3 regions of the Cobetia sp. QF-1 genome follow, and region 2 is predicted to be linked to each of the others. Evidence: predicted binding sites of a transcription regulator. Region 2 holds the regulator's gene; each other region holds the start of a gene.

The links. The regulator FNR, encoded in region 2, switches genes on or off when oxygen is low (the NO sensors DNR and NnrR bind a similar motif). The targets are predictions, from matches to a motif close to TTGATNTANATCAA.
Region 1: the regulator FNR is predicted to act here: its motif matches at 1,465-1,478, upstream of CFN46_RS00700 (OmpW family protein).
Region 3: the regulator FNR is predicted to act here: its motif matches at 1,867-1,880, upstream of clpB (ATP-dependent chaperone ClpB).

The regions. Positions count from the first base shown of each region.
Region 1 covers NZ_NBVS01000001.1:150,172-153,417, reverse strand. Annotated here, with positions in the region: gene CFN46_RS00705 (DMT family transporter) at 1-506, shown strand, start outside; gene CFN46_RS00700 (OmpW family protein) at 630-1,271, opposite strand; gene CFN46_RS00695 (OmpW family protein) at 1,663-2,256, opposite strand; gene CFN46_RS00690 (lipopolysaccharide kinase InaA family protein) at 2,622-3,246, opposite strand, start outside.
Region 2 covers NZ_NBVS01000003.1:356,440-359,685, forward strand. Annotated here, with positions in the region: gene CFN46_RS07980 (cbb3-type cytochrome c oxidase subunit I) at 1-418, shown strand, start outside; gene CFN46_RS07985 (cbb3-type cytochrome c oxidase subunit II) at 415-1,083, shown strand; gene CFN46_RS07990 (hypothetical protein) at 1,080-1,352, shown strand; gene fnr (fumarate/nitrate reduction transcriptional regulator Fnr) at 1,636-2,385, shown strand; gene CFN46_RS08000 (fatty acid cis/trans isomerase) at 2,512-3,246, opposite strand, start outside.
Region 3 covers NZ_NBVS01000012.1:98,572-101,817, reverse strand. Annotated here, with positions in the region: gene clpB (ATP-dependent chaperone ClpB) at 1-1,724, opposite strand, end outside; gene pgeF (peptidoglycan editing factor PgeF) at 2,011-2,790, opposite strand; gene rluD (23S rRNA pseudouridine(1911/1915/1917) synthase RluD) at 2,859-3,246, opposite strand, start outside.

The DNA.
Region 1 (3,246 bases), on a different contig from region 2:
TGCTCGGAGCCGGTCTGCTGAATGATGAGGCTGGAGAGTCTGTTGATTGGCCACTGATTGGGCTGGCCTGGTGTCTCGTGGCGCTCGTGGGGGTTTCGAGCTCCACGCTGTGGCAGAAGCGAGTGGGCGGGCGAATGGGGTTGGTTGAAGGATTGATATTTCAGTATCTCGGAGCGGGTGGTGTCTTTGTCGTGGCGGCGAGCAGTGTCGGCAGCTTCGCCTTTGACCCGACGCCGCGCTTGCTTTTGACCATTGCCTGGCTGGTGATCGCTATCTCGGTCGGTGCGATCTGGCTACTGATGCTGATGCTGGAGCGTGGCGAGGCACATCAGGTCGCGCGTACCTTCTTTCTGGTGCCGCCCTGTGCGGCGCTGATGGCATGGTGGCTATTTGATGAGCAGTGGAGCCCATTGATGGTGGCGGGCGCAGCTCTAGTGGTGGCAGGTTTGGCGCTGGATCGCCCACAGGCAGTGAAGTCACCGGTGGCGCCACAAGTGCCACGTTAGATTTTGGTCATCAGCTGGCTTCCAAGGCTTGAAGCATCAGCGCCCCGCCGGCCATTCTCGAGGCCAGCGGGGCGCTGTCGTCTGATATGGGTGCTGTGTGCCACGTACTGTGTGCCGGGACGATCAGAAGCGGTAGCTGATGCCGGCCATGGTCACGATGGGGTCAATCTCGACCTTGTCATGGATGCTGCCAGCGACGGTAACGTCGGAATCAATATCCAGATACCAGACGGCGACGTTGGCGGCCCAGTGCTCGTTGATCACCAGATCAGCGCCGATCTGGGCGGCTGCCCCCCAATTATCATCCATCTCGAGCTTAGTACCGTCGTCGAGAGTTTCATCAGAAAAGTGGGTGTAGTTAATACCGGCGCCGATATAAGGCTGAATACGTGACTGGCTTCCACCGAGCGGATAGTACTGCAGGGTCAGTGTCGGCGGCAGGTGATCCACAGAGCCGGCCTTTTCGCCATTCAGTGAGATGTCATGCTCGAAGTTCTGTGCGGCCAGCAGCTCTATCCCGAGGGTATCCGTGAAGCGATATCCCAGTGTGAAGGCAAACGCGCTGTCATCACCGACATCAACATCGGCGTCAATGGCATCAATGCGGCCGTTATCGCTGGTGGGTGACACCTTGGCAACGCCGATGCGGGTCCAGAACTGATCCGCTCCGTAATTGAGCGAACTTGCCTGTTGCTCAGCAGCTACCGCAGGGGTGGCAACAAGACCTGTCAGGCTTGCAAGTGTCGCCAAACCTAGCAAGCGCATTGTGCGCTGACGGCGCTGCTGTGCTCGGGAAACGAGGTGGGGCTCAGAAGAGGTGAGGGGCTTGATGGCTGGCATGATCGCTCCCGAATGGCTGGCTTGAGAAAGAATGAGCCGTCAGTCTAGAGAGAGAGGAAAGTAAAAAGTTGATCTGAGACAAGGGTTTGCGAGCACGTCTAACAAGACATATATACGTTTGATACAGGTCAGTTTTCGCAAGCGACATGTGAAATATGTCGAGGACGCGCTTGCTGTAAGTCATTGAAACACACATACGAAAACGCCGCAGACCTGAAAGGTCTGCGGCGTTTCTACGAGAGCTTGATAAGACTTTACGGATCAACCGTCTAGCGTATCGCCATCTCGCTGCTTACCTAAGTACGTAACGATGTACTTAGAAGCGGTAGGTCACACCGGCGCCGACGGTAACCGGATCCAGTTCGGTGTCGTTGACATCCTGACCGTTGATCTTGGTGTCAGCCTTGACGTCGGCATAACGAGCGAAGCCGTTGACTGCCCAGGATTCGTTGACCTTCAGATCCACACCCAGCTCGGCAGCAGCGCCGTAGCTGTCGTCGATGTCCATGCTCTGTCCGTAAGCGGATTCGCTGGAGAAGTGGGTGTAGTTCAGGCCAGCACCAGCATACGGCTGGATGCGAGCATCAGTGCCGCCCAGCGGGTAGTACTGAAGCATCAGATTGATCGGCATCTGGCTGAAGTTGCCTTCGCCATTTTCGAAATCGGTGCTGAATTCTTCAGTGGACTGCAGGGCAACTGCCAGCTTGTCGTGGAACATGTAGCCCACGGAACCGGCGAAGCCAGATTCGTCCTTGGCTACCAGGCCATTGCCGTTGTTGGACTTGCCGTCAACCTTGGCAACACCACCGCGCAGGAAGATATCACCCTTGCCATAGGCCATTGCAGATTGTGCGCCCATTGCCATGGTGCCAGCGATAACAGTAGCGGTCAGGATCTTGATAGCGTTCATATGTAATTCTCCTAGAAGCATTAGCCTCGTGGGCTTCCTGTCAGCAGTGCCTCGCTATCGTATGGCCTTGGCCGGGTACTCTGCGTGGCTGCGTCGATCAGGGGACGAGACGAACTATAAGAAACACTGTTCTGTTTGGCAAGCATTTTTTTAGAACAATGTTTGAAAACATTTATAGCGTCTTGTTAGCGGATGTTACCGATTATTTCAGTAAACGTGAATGTCTCGAGGCTGAGACTCCAAATGGCGCTGTTGGGAGACATCCGTGTTCATGTTTCTGACAGGTTAATGAGACCTTGGTATTAAGAGGTCTGTGGCGTGAGCGCATACTACACAGTGTGTGTTCACGCCACCAAGGTGCTGATTCAGTGACGCTTGCGTTGGCTGCGCAACTCGAGCTGATTCAGCCAGCGGCTGATCTCTGTTGACTGAGGGGCGGTGTCGCAATATATCGCCAGAAATTGACGCCAATCGTCTTGCTGCCAGTGTGTGAGGCGCCTCCACAGTACATAGAGGTCACGTAGGCACTCATGGCGGCGCAGCACGAAACGCCGCGTCTTCTCGAGGTCGATGATCACGGCGTCCATCTGCTGATTGGCATCAGAGGATGTTTCCAGGCGATTAAGGAAGAGGTGCTTGGGGAACAGGCAGCCATGCATCATCCCGGCTTGATGTATCTGACGCACCAGGCGAGCACTGGCAGTGATGATTTGCTTGCGACGCGCGCTATCCAGCTCCGGCCAGCGTGCGTGCCAAGTATCCAGATCATCGCGACCGGTCAGATCAAAGGTGATCAGGATGGCGCGCCAGTGCTTACCCTGCTTGCGCTCACCGTACCAACCAGCCTCTACCGCAGGGATGCCTAGCGAGTGATAGCGGCGAATCGCGCGCCATTCACGTGAAAAGGTAGGCTCTCCCCAAGGACGGACTATGCTACGTGCCAAGTGGTTGGTTTGACGTTTGAGGTATAGCCGGTGTGTTTGGCCATCT
Region 2 (3,246 bases):
ATTGACCTTCAGCGCTGCCGGCAGCCTCTCTCCGGCAAATGCACTCGGTGCCATGGCGATGATATCGGTGGCCATGCTCTACTTTCTGCTTCCTTATCCGCGACTGCCTCATCGATTTTCGACACGCTTGATCGCCCTGCATGCAAGCCTGGCCATCGTTGGCACCTTGCTGTGTGTCGGCGCCAGTTGGGCGACCACACTGCAGCAAGCTGAGATGTGGCATGCATTGGCCGCGGATGGCAGCCCGCAATATGCGCTTGACGAGATACTGGCGACTGCGCGCACTCCGATGCTGGTTACATTGGCAGGCCTGAGCTGTTGGGTGATGGGCATGTTGTTGATGGCCGCCAATGTCGCACAGGCACTGGCTAACTCTTCAACAGATCGAGAACTGTCACGCGGAGGACATCCCGCATGAGACATGTGCTGCTTGAACGTCACGCTGGGCTGATGACAGCGCTGTGCCTCATAACGATGAGCCTTGGCGCCTTGGCCCAGTTGCTACCACTGGGCTTTCAGACCACGCTTTCCACTCCATCCGATGGGCTGAAGCCACTGGATGCGCTGGCGCTGGAAGGGCGCGACATCTACCGCCGTGAGGGTTGTCAGCAATGCCATACGCGGGTGGTGCGCGATCTACCCGGCGACTACGCTCGCTACGGCGCGGCCCAGACATCAAGCGACCTCGCGTTCGATCGCCCTTCCTTGTGGGGCAATGCTCGCCATGGGCCAGACCTGAGTCGTCTACCCTTGCAGCATGACGAGGCCTGGCAGCGAGTTCATCTGTACTCCCCTCGTACCAAGGTGCCTGATTCCTCGATGCCCGGTTATCCGTGGCTATTCGAGCAGGCACTGACCGGCCAGACCATTGCGGCCCGCATGCGTAAGTTGCAAGCGCTGGGGGCGCCCTATCGCGATGACGAAATTCTCGCCGCGCCCAGCAAGGTACGCGGCGTGGCTGAAGCCACTGCATTGCTCGCCTATCTGCGTCACTCCTCTCAAAACCACACCTCGTCAGATACAGCACTAGCCGCATCAGGACAGACTGAAGAATCAAGAAAACAGACAGGAGATACGCCATGAGCCTACTGGGAGGCGCCGACCTGGCAGTGTTCTGGAATATTTGGGTAGGTGTTATCAGCCTCGGCAGCCTCGCGCTGTGTGCATTGCTACTCTTCGGCTGTCAGGCACGCCACCAAGCGAACGCAAGCGACCCTGAAGGCGATGGCCCACCAGAAGAACATCGCATCGACGGCGTGCATCAGCCAGACACGCCGCTGCCACGCCTTTGGAGCCTGCTATTCCTGATGACCCTACTCACTGCCCTCGCAATACTATTAGGTGCGAGTTAATGAGCCAAGATGATGCATGAGGCAAGGCGTCGCAGCTTGCCTATTGCCCTGTCAGTGCGCCTAACGTTGTGAATATCAAATGCCGTATGCTGCACGACAAAATAAGCCAAAACTAATATAGTTGATAAGACTCACGGCACTCATTGGAGGTCGCCCCACTCAGGGCCCTCTGATTGAAGGAGGAGTGGAAACGGAATCCCCCTCAGATATCGTGCTGTGCTCGGACGCCCCCATCAGAAGCTCGCCCCCACGGGTTTCGACGCTATGCCCCAGGAGAGTCACCATGACGGCCAACGCACTGGCATCTCATCGACTACGCGCACATGAAGCTCGCTGCCAGACCTGCTCGCTCAGTTCACTGTGCCTACCGCTGGCGCTGAACATGGAAGCCATTGATCAGTTTGATGCCATCATTCGCAGGCGCGCACCACTCAGAAAGGGCGAAACACTCTTCACCCAGGGCGAGACTTTCGACTGCGTGTTCACAGTGCGCTCGGGCAGTCTGAAACAGATCACGACCGAGAACAGCGGCGCAGAGCAGCTCACCGGCTTCTATCTTCCCAGTGAGCTGGCGGGATTGGACGCCATCGATAGCAATTGCTACTCCGGCACTGCCGTAGCGCTGGAAACGACCACTGTGTGTGAGATCCCTTTCGATCGTCTCAACGCGCTCTCTGAGCAACTTCCCGAGCTACGCACTCAGATTTTCAAGAGCCTAAGTAAAGAATTGCACGAAGATCGCCGCATGATGATGCTTTTATCGCGCAAGACTGCCGATGAGCGTCTAGCCAGCTTTCTGGTCAATCTCTCGCAACGCTTCCGCCGCCGTGGCTATTCGCCCTACAGCTTTCGGCTCTCGATGGCGCGTGCTGATATCGGCAGCTATCTGGGGCTTGCAGTGGAGACAGTCAGCCGTATCCTGACTCGCTTCCAAACCCAGGGGCTGGTAGACATACAGGCGCGCGAGGTGCACATCTTGCACCTGGATGGCTTGATCGAGCTGGCGGAAGGTGAGTGTCAGGGCGGACGCTAAAGACACACTGATCAAGCCCTCCCAACTGCTTGCCCCTGAAACGCCGAGGCCCGTCACGATATCGTGACGGGCCTCGGCGTTTCAGCATGTTGACCACTCTCGATGCACCAGTGGCGAACGTGCGCGCTAGCGGTTCTGCAACCGGTTGTAATCCAGCAGTCCAGATTCCACCGGGCGATCAGCGTAGTTGGCACGCAGTACGCTGTCCGAGAACTCCCAGAAGCGCGGGTCCGTACGTCGTATCCCGACATCAGCCATCAGGGCACGATAATCGTCCTCATCCTCGAGCGCCGCGACACGCTCCGCCAGGCCATCGAGCCTTTCGGGCGTCAGATGCCAGAACGCATTCGGATAATCTCCTGCCACGCCACGCAACACATCGAGTGAGTCTTCCTGTGGACGACGATTGGCCGCCTCATCGAACAGGCTGGTGATATTGGCATGTGCCGAATTGCGCAAGACACTGAAGAGCTGCGGGCTACCACCATCACCGCCATCCAGTGCGATGATCGTGACTTCTGGCATCAAACTGGCCGCGAAGCCTCGCACGGCGCTCAAGGCCTCAAGCTCGTGACGCACGAATGTATTCTTGACGTTACTCAGACTTCTGCCTTGCTCAAGTTCAGGCGCCAAACGCTGATGCATACGCGTCATCAGCCCCAACCGAGCCTGTTCTGGTGACGACAGCTCTTCTGGCGTCCAGACGATGCCACTCGGTGCATCGAACTGTGGCGGCTTCTTGAACAACAGCCCCTCCAACCCGGAACCCACATCGCGATACCAACTATCGTGCACGGCCTGTCGTTCGCCGGCCGGCAGTAGCGCCAGAAAGTTGCTCTCGCCTTCCATGCGCAGAAAATC
Region 3 (3,246 bases), on a different contig from region 2:
TGACCAATCACCTTCTCGTGCAGCGCCTCTTCCATGCGCAGCAGCTTGTCACGCTCACCTTCAAGCATCTTGGAAACAGGGATGCCGGTCCAACGCGAGACAACCTCGGCAATCTCTTCCTCAGTGACATTGGAGCGCAGCAATACGTGAGTCGAGGTGTCTGCCTCACCCTCACCCACCTCACTGATCTGTTTCTCAAGCCCGGGGATCACACCGTACTGCAGCTCGGACATGCGGCTGAGGTCGCCTGCGCGTCGTGCCTGCTCAAGATCGATACGTGCTTGCTCAAGCTCAGCCTTGAACTGGGCCGCACCCTGAATGCTGGCTTTCTCGGCCTTCCAGACTTCATCGAGGTCCGCGTATTCACGCTCCAATTCAGTGATCTGCACTTCCAGGGCATCGAGACGCTTGAGCGCGGCTTCATCCGTCTCCTTCTTGAGCGCCTCGCGCTCCATCTTTAGCTGGATCAGGCGACGATCGAGACGGTCCATCTCCTCCGGCTTGGAGTCCAGCTCCATGCGGATACGTGAGGCCGCCTCATCAATCAGATCAATCGCCTTGTCCGGCAGCTGGCGATCCGTGATGTAGCGCGAGGACAACCGTGCCGCCGCAATGATGGCGCTATCAGTGATATCGACACCGTGGTGCACTTCATAGCGCTCTTTCAAGCCGCGCAGAATGGCAACGGTGTCTTCTTCACTGGGCTGGTCGACCTGTACCTTCTGGAAACGACGCTCCAATGCAGCATCTTTCTCGATGTACTGGCGATATTCATTCAGCGTGGTGGCACCGACACAATGCAGCTCGCCACGCGCCAGCGCCGGCTTGAGCATGTTGCCGGCATCCATCGCGCCCTCGGCCTTGCCCGCGCCGACCATGGTATGCAGCTCATCAATGAACAGGATGACCTGCCCTTCTTCCTGCGACAGCTCCTTGAGCACCGACTTGAGGCGCTCCTCGAACTCCCCTCGGAACTTGGCCCCCGCCAGCAGCGAGCCCATGTCCAGTGACAGCACACGCTTGTTCTTGAGACCTTCCGGCACTTCGCCATTGACGATGCGACTGGCAAGCCCCTCGACGATAGCCGTCTTTCCCACCCCCGGCTCACCGATTAGTACCGGATTGTTCTTGGTGCGGCGCTGCAATACCTGAATCGTGCGACGAATCTCTTCATCGCGCCCGATGACAGGGTCCAGCTTGCCGGCACGCGCACGTTCGGTCAGGTCCATGGTGTACTTGTTGAGCGCTTCGCGATTGTTCTCCGCGTCTGCATCCCCCACGGCTTCACCACCACGCAGGGCATCAATCGCCGATGCCAGTGCTGGTTTCTTGACGCCGGAAGAGATGAACAGCTTGCCAAGATCACCGCCCAGCTCTAGCGCGACTAGCAACGCGAGCTCGGAGGCAATGAATTGGTCGCCGCGCTTCTGGGCCTCGCGGTCCGCGAGATTCAACAACTTGCCGAGTGCCTGAGAAGGTGCGACGTTGCCATCGAACTGTGAGACGGTTGGCAGATCATCCAGCTGACGCCTCAGGCCACTCATCAGCGCTGTAGCATCACCACCGGCCTTGTTAACCAGTGCCTTGAGGCCACCATCACGGTCCTCCAGCAACGCCAGCAACAAGTGCTGAGGATGGATTTCATTGTGGCCACGCCCGACGGCGAGGGACTGAGCATCGGCCAATGCGTTCTGTAGCTTGCTGGTCAGTTTATCTATGCGCATGGTGCTTCTCCTGAGAGTCATGGCGGTACTCCTTTTCTCAGGAGCTTCGCCTGTAACAATTCGTATCTGACACTCAAGATGGGGGCTGCCCAGTGGCTTTCAAGGGAGTTTTCGCGGCAATGCAGCATACATGGTGACTTTCCTGATCCAGATCACCTCGAGAGCACCTTCTGGTAAAAACAACAACGCCCCACCCACCTGAATCATTCAAGTGGGTGGGGCGTTGTGCGGACAATAATCGCTATCAGCTCATGCGAGCTAATCCCAACGAGTCCATCAAGGCAATTCAGCGCAGCCAGATAACGGTAGCCAAGCGCCCTGTCACACCATCATCGCGACGGTGGGAGTAGAAGCGCGGTTCTGATGCAGTACAGAAATGCCCACCGCTGACATGGCCAACACCAGCACGCTCAAGTCGCAGACGTGCCAGCTTGTAAAGATCACACATATAGTGACCCAACCGATAAGGGCTAGCTTCGAAGGCATCTTCCGCTGCTGGCTGATCAGACAGAAAAGCATCTCGTACTTCAGGGCCCACCTCGAACTGCGCATTGGAGATGGCCGGCCCTAACCAAGCCATCAGCTCACCAGGGTCTTCCCCGAGCCGCGCAACCGTGGCTTCGAGCACACCTTCTACCAATCCACGCCAGCCAGCATGTGCCACACCGATGCGAGTGCCCTGGCGATCGCAGAACAATACCGGCAAGCAATCCGCCGTCATCACGACACAGGCTTGTCCCGTACCGGTGCTGACACAGGCATCTGCACGCGGCGCTACGACTGTTTCAGAATGCTCCTCACCGTGGCAGACCTCGAAGGCATCCATGACCTGAGTGCCATGCACCTGATCGAGCCAGGCCAACGGGCGGCCATCATCAACTTCTGCCGCCAGCAACTCCCGCACCCGCGCCACCATTATCGGGTCATCACCGACATGCAGCGCGGGATTGAAGCCGGCAAAAGGGCCCTGGCTTGGGCCACTCTCGCGCGTGGTGACAAAGGCCTGCACCGGACTGGGTGCGGGCCAATCCGGCAAAATCAGGGTCGGGCGCTGGCTGTCGTGCATGTCATCTCCTTGAGCCAGCACTGTGACAATCGGCATTTTTCCTCGACCGTCACAGCGCCAGCACAAAATCAGCGGGCGATGTCTTCCTTGAGATAGTCGATCAGTACCAGCATGTCACCCGGCATCTCGGCGCGGAATTCAACTTCCTTGCCGGTAATCGGGTGAATGAAGGCAAGGCGACGTGCATGCAGCGCCTGACGCGGGAACTGACGCAACAGCTCCTTCAGTGGATCACTGGCACCCGGCGGCAACTTGAAACGACCACCGTAGACCGGATCACCGACCAACGGATAGCGCTGATGCGCCATGTGCACGCGAATCTGATGCGTACGCCCTGTCTCCAGCTTGCAGCGGACATGGGTATGGCCGCGGAAGCGCTCAACCACGCGATAGTGCGTGATCGCCAGCTTGCCACTGTGCGTGACTGCCTGGCGCTTGCGGTCCTTGGGATGGCGG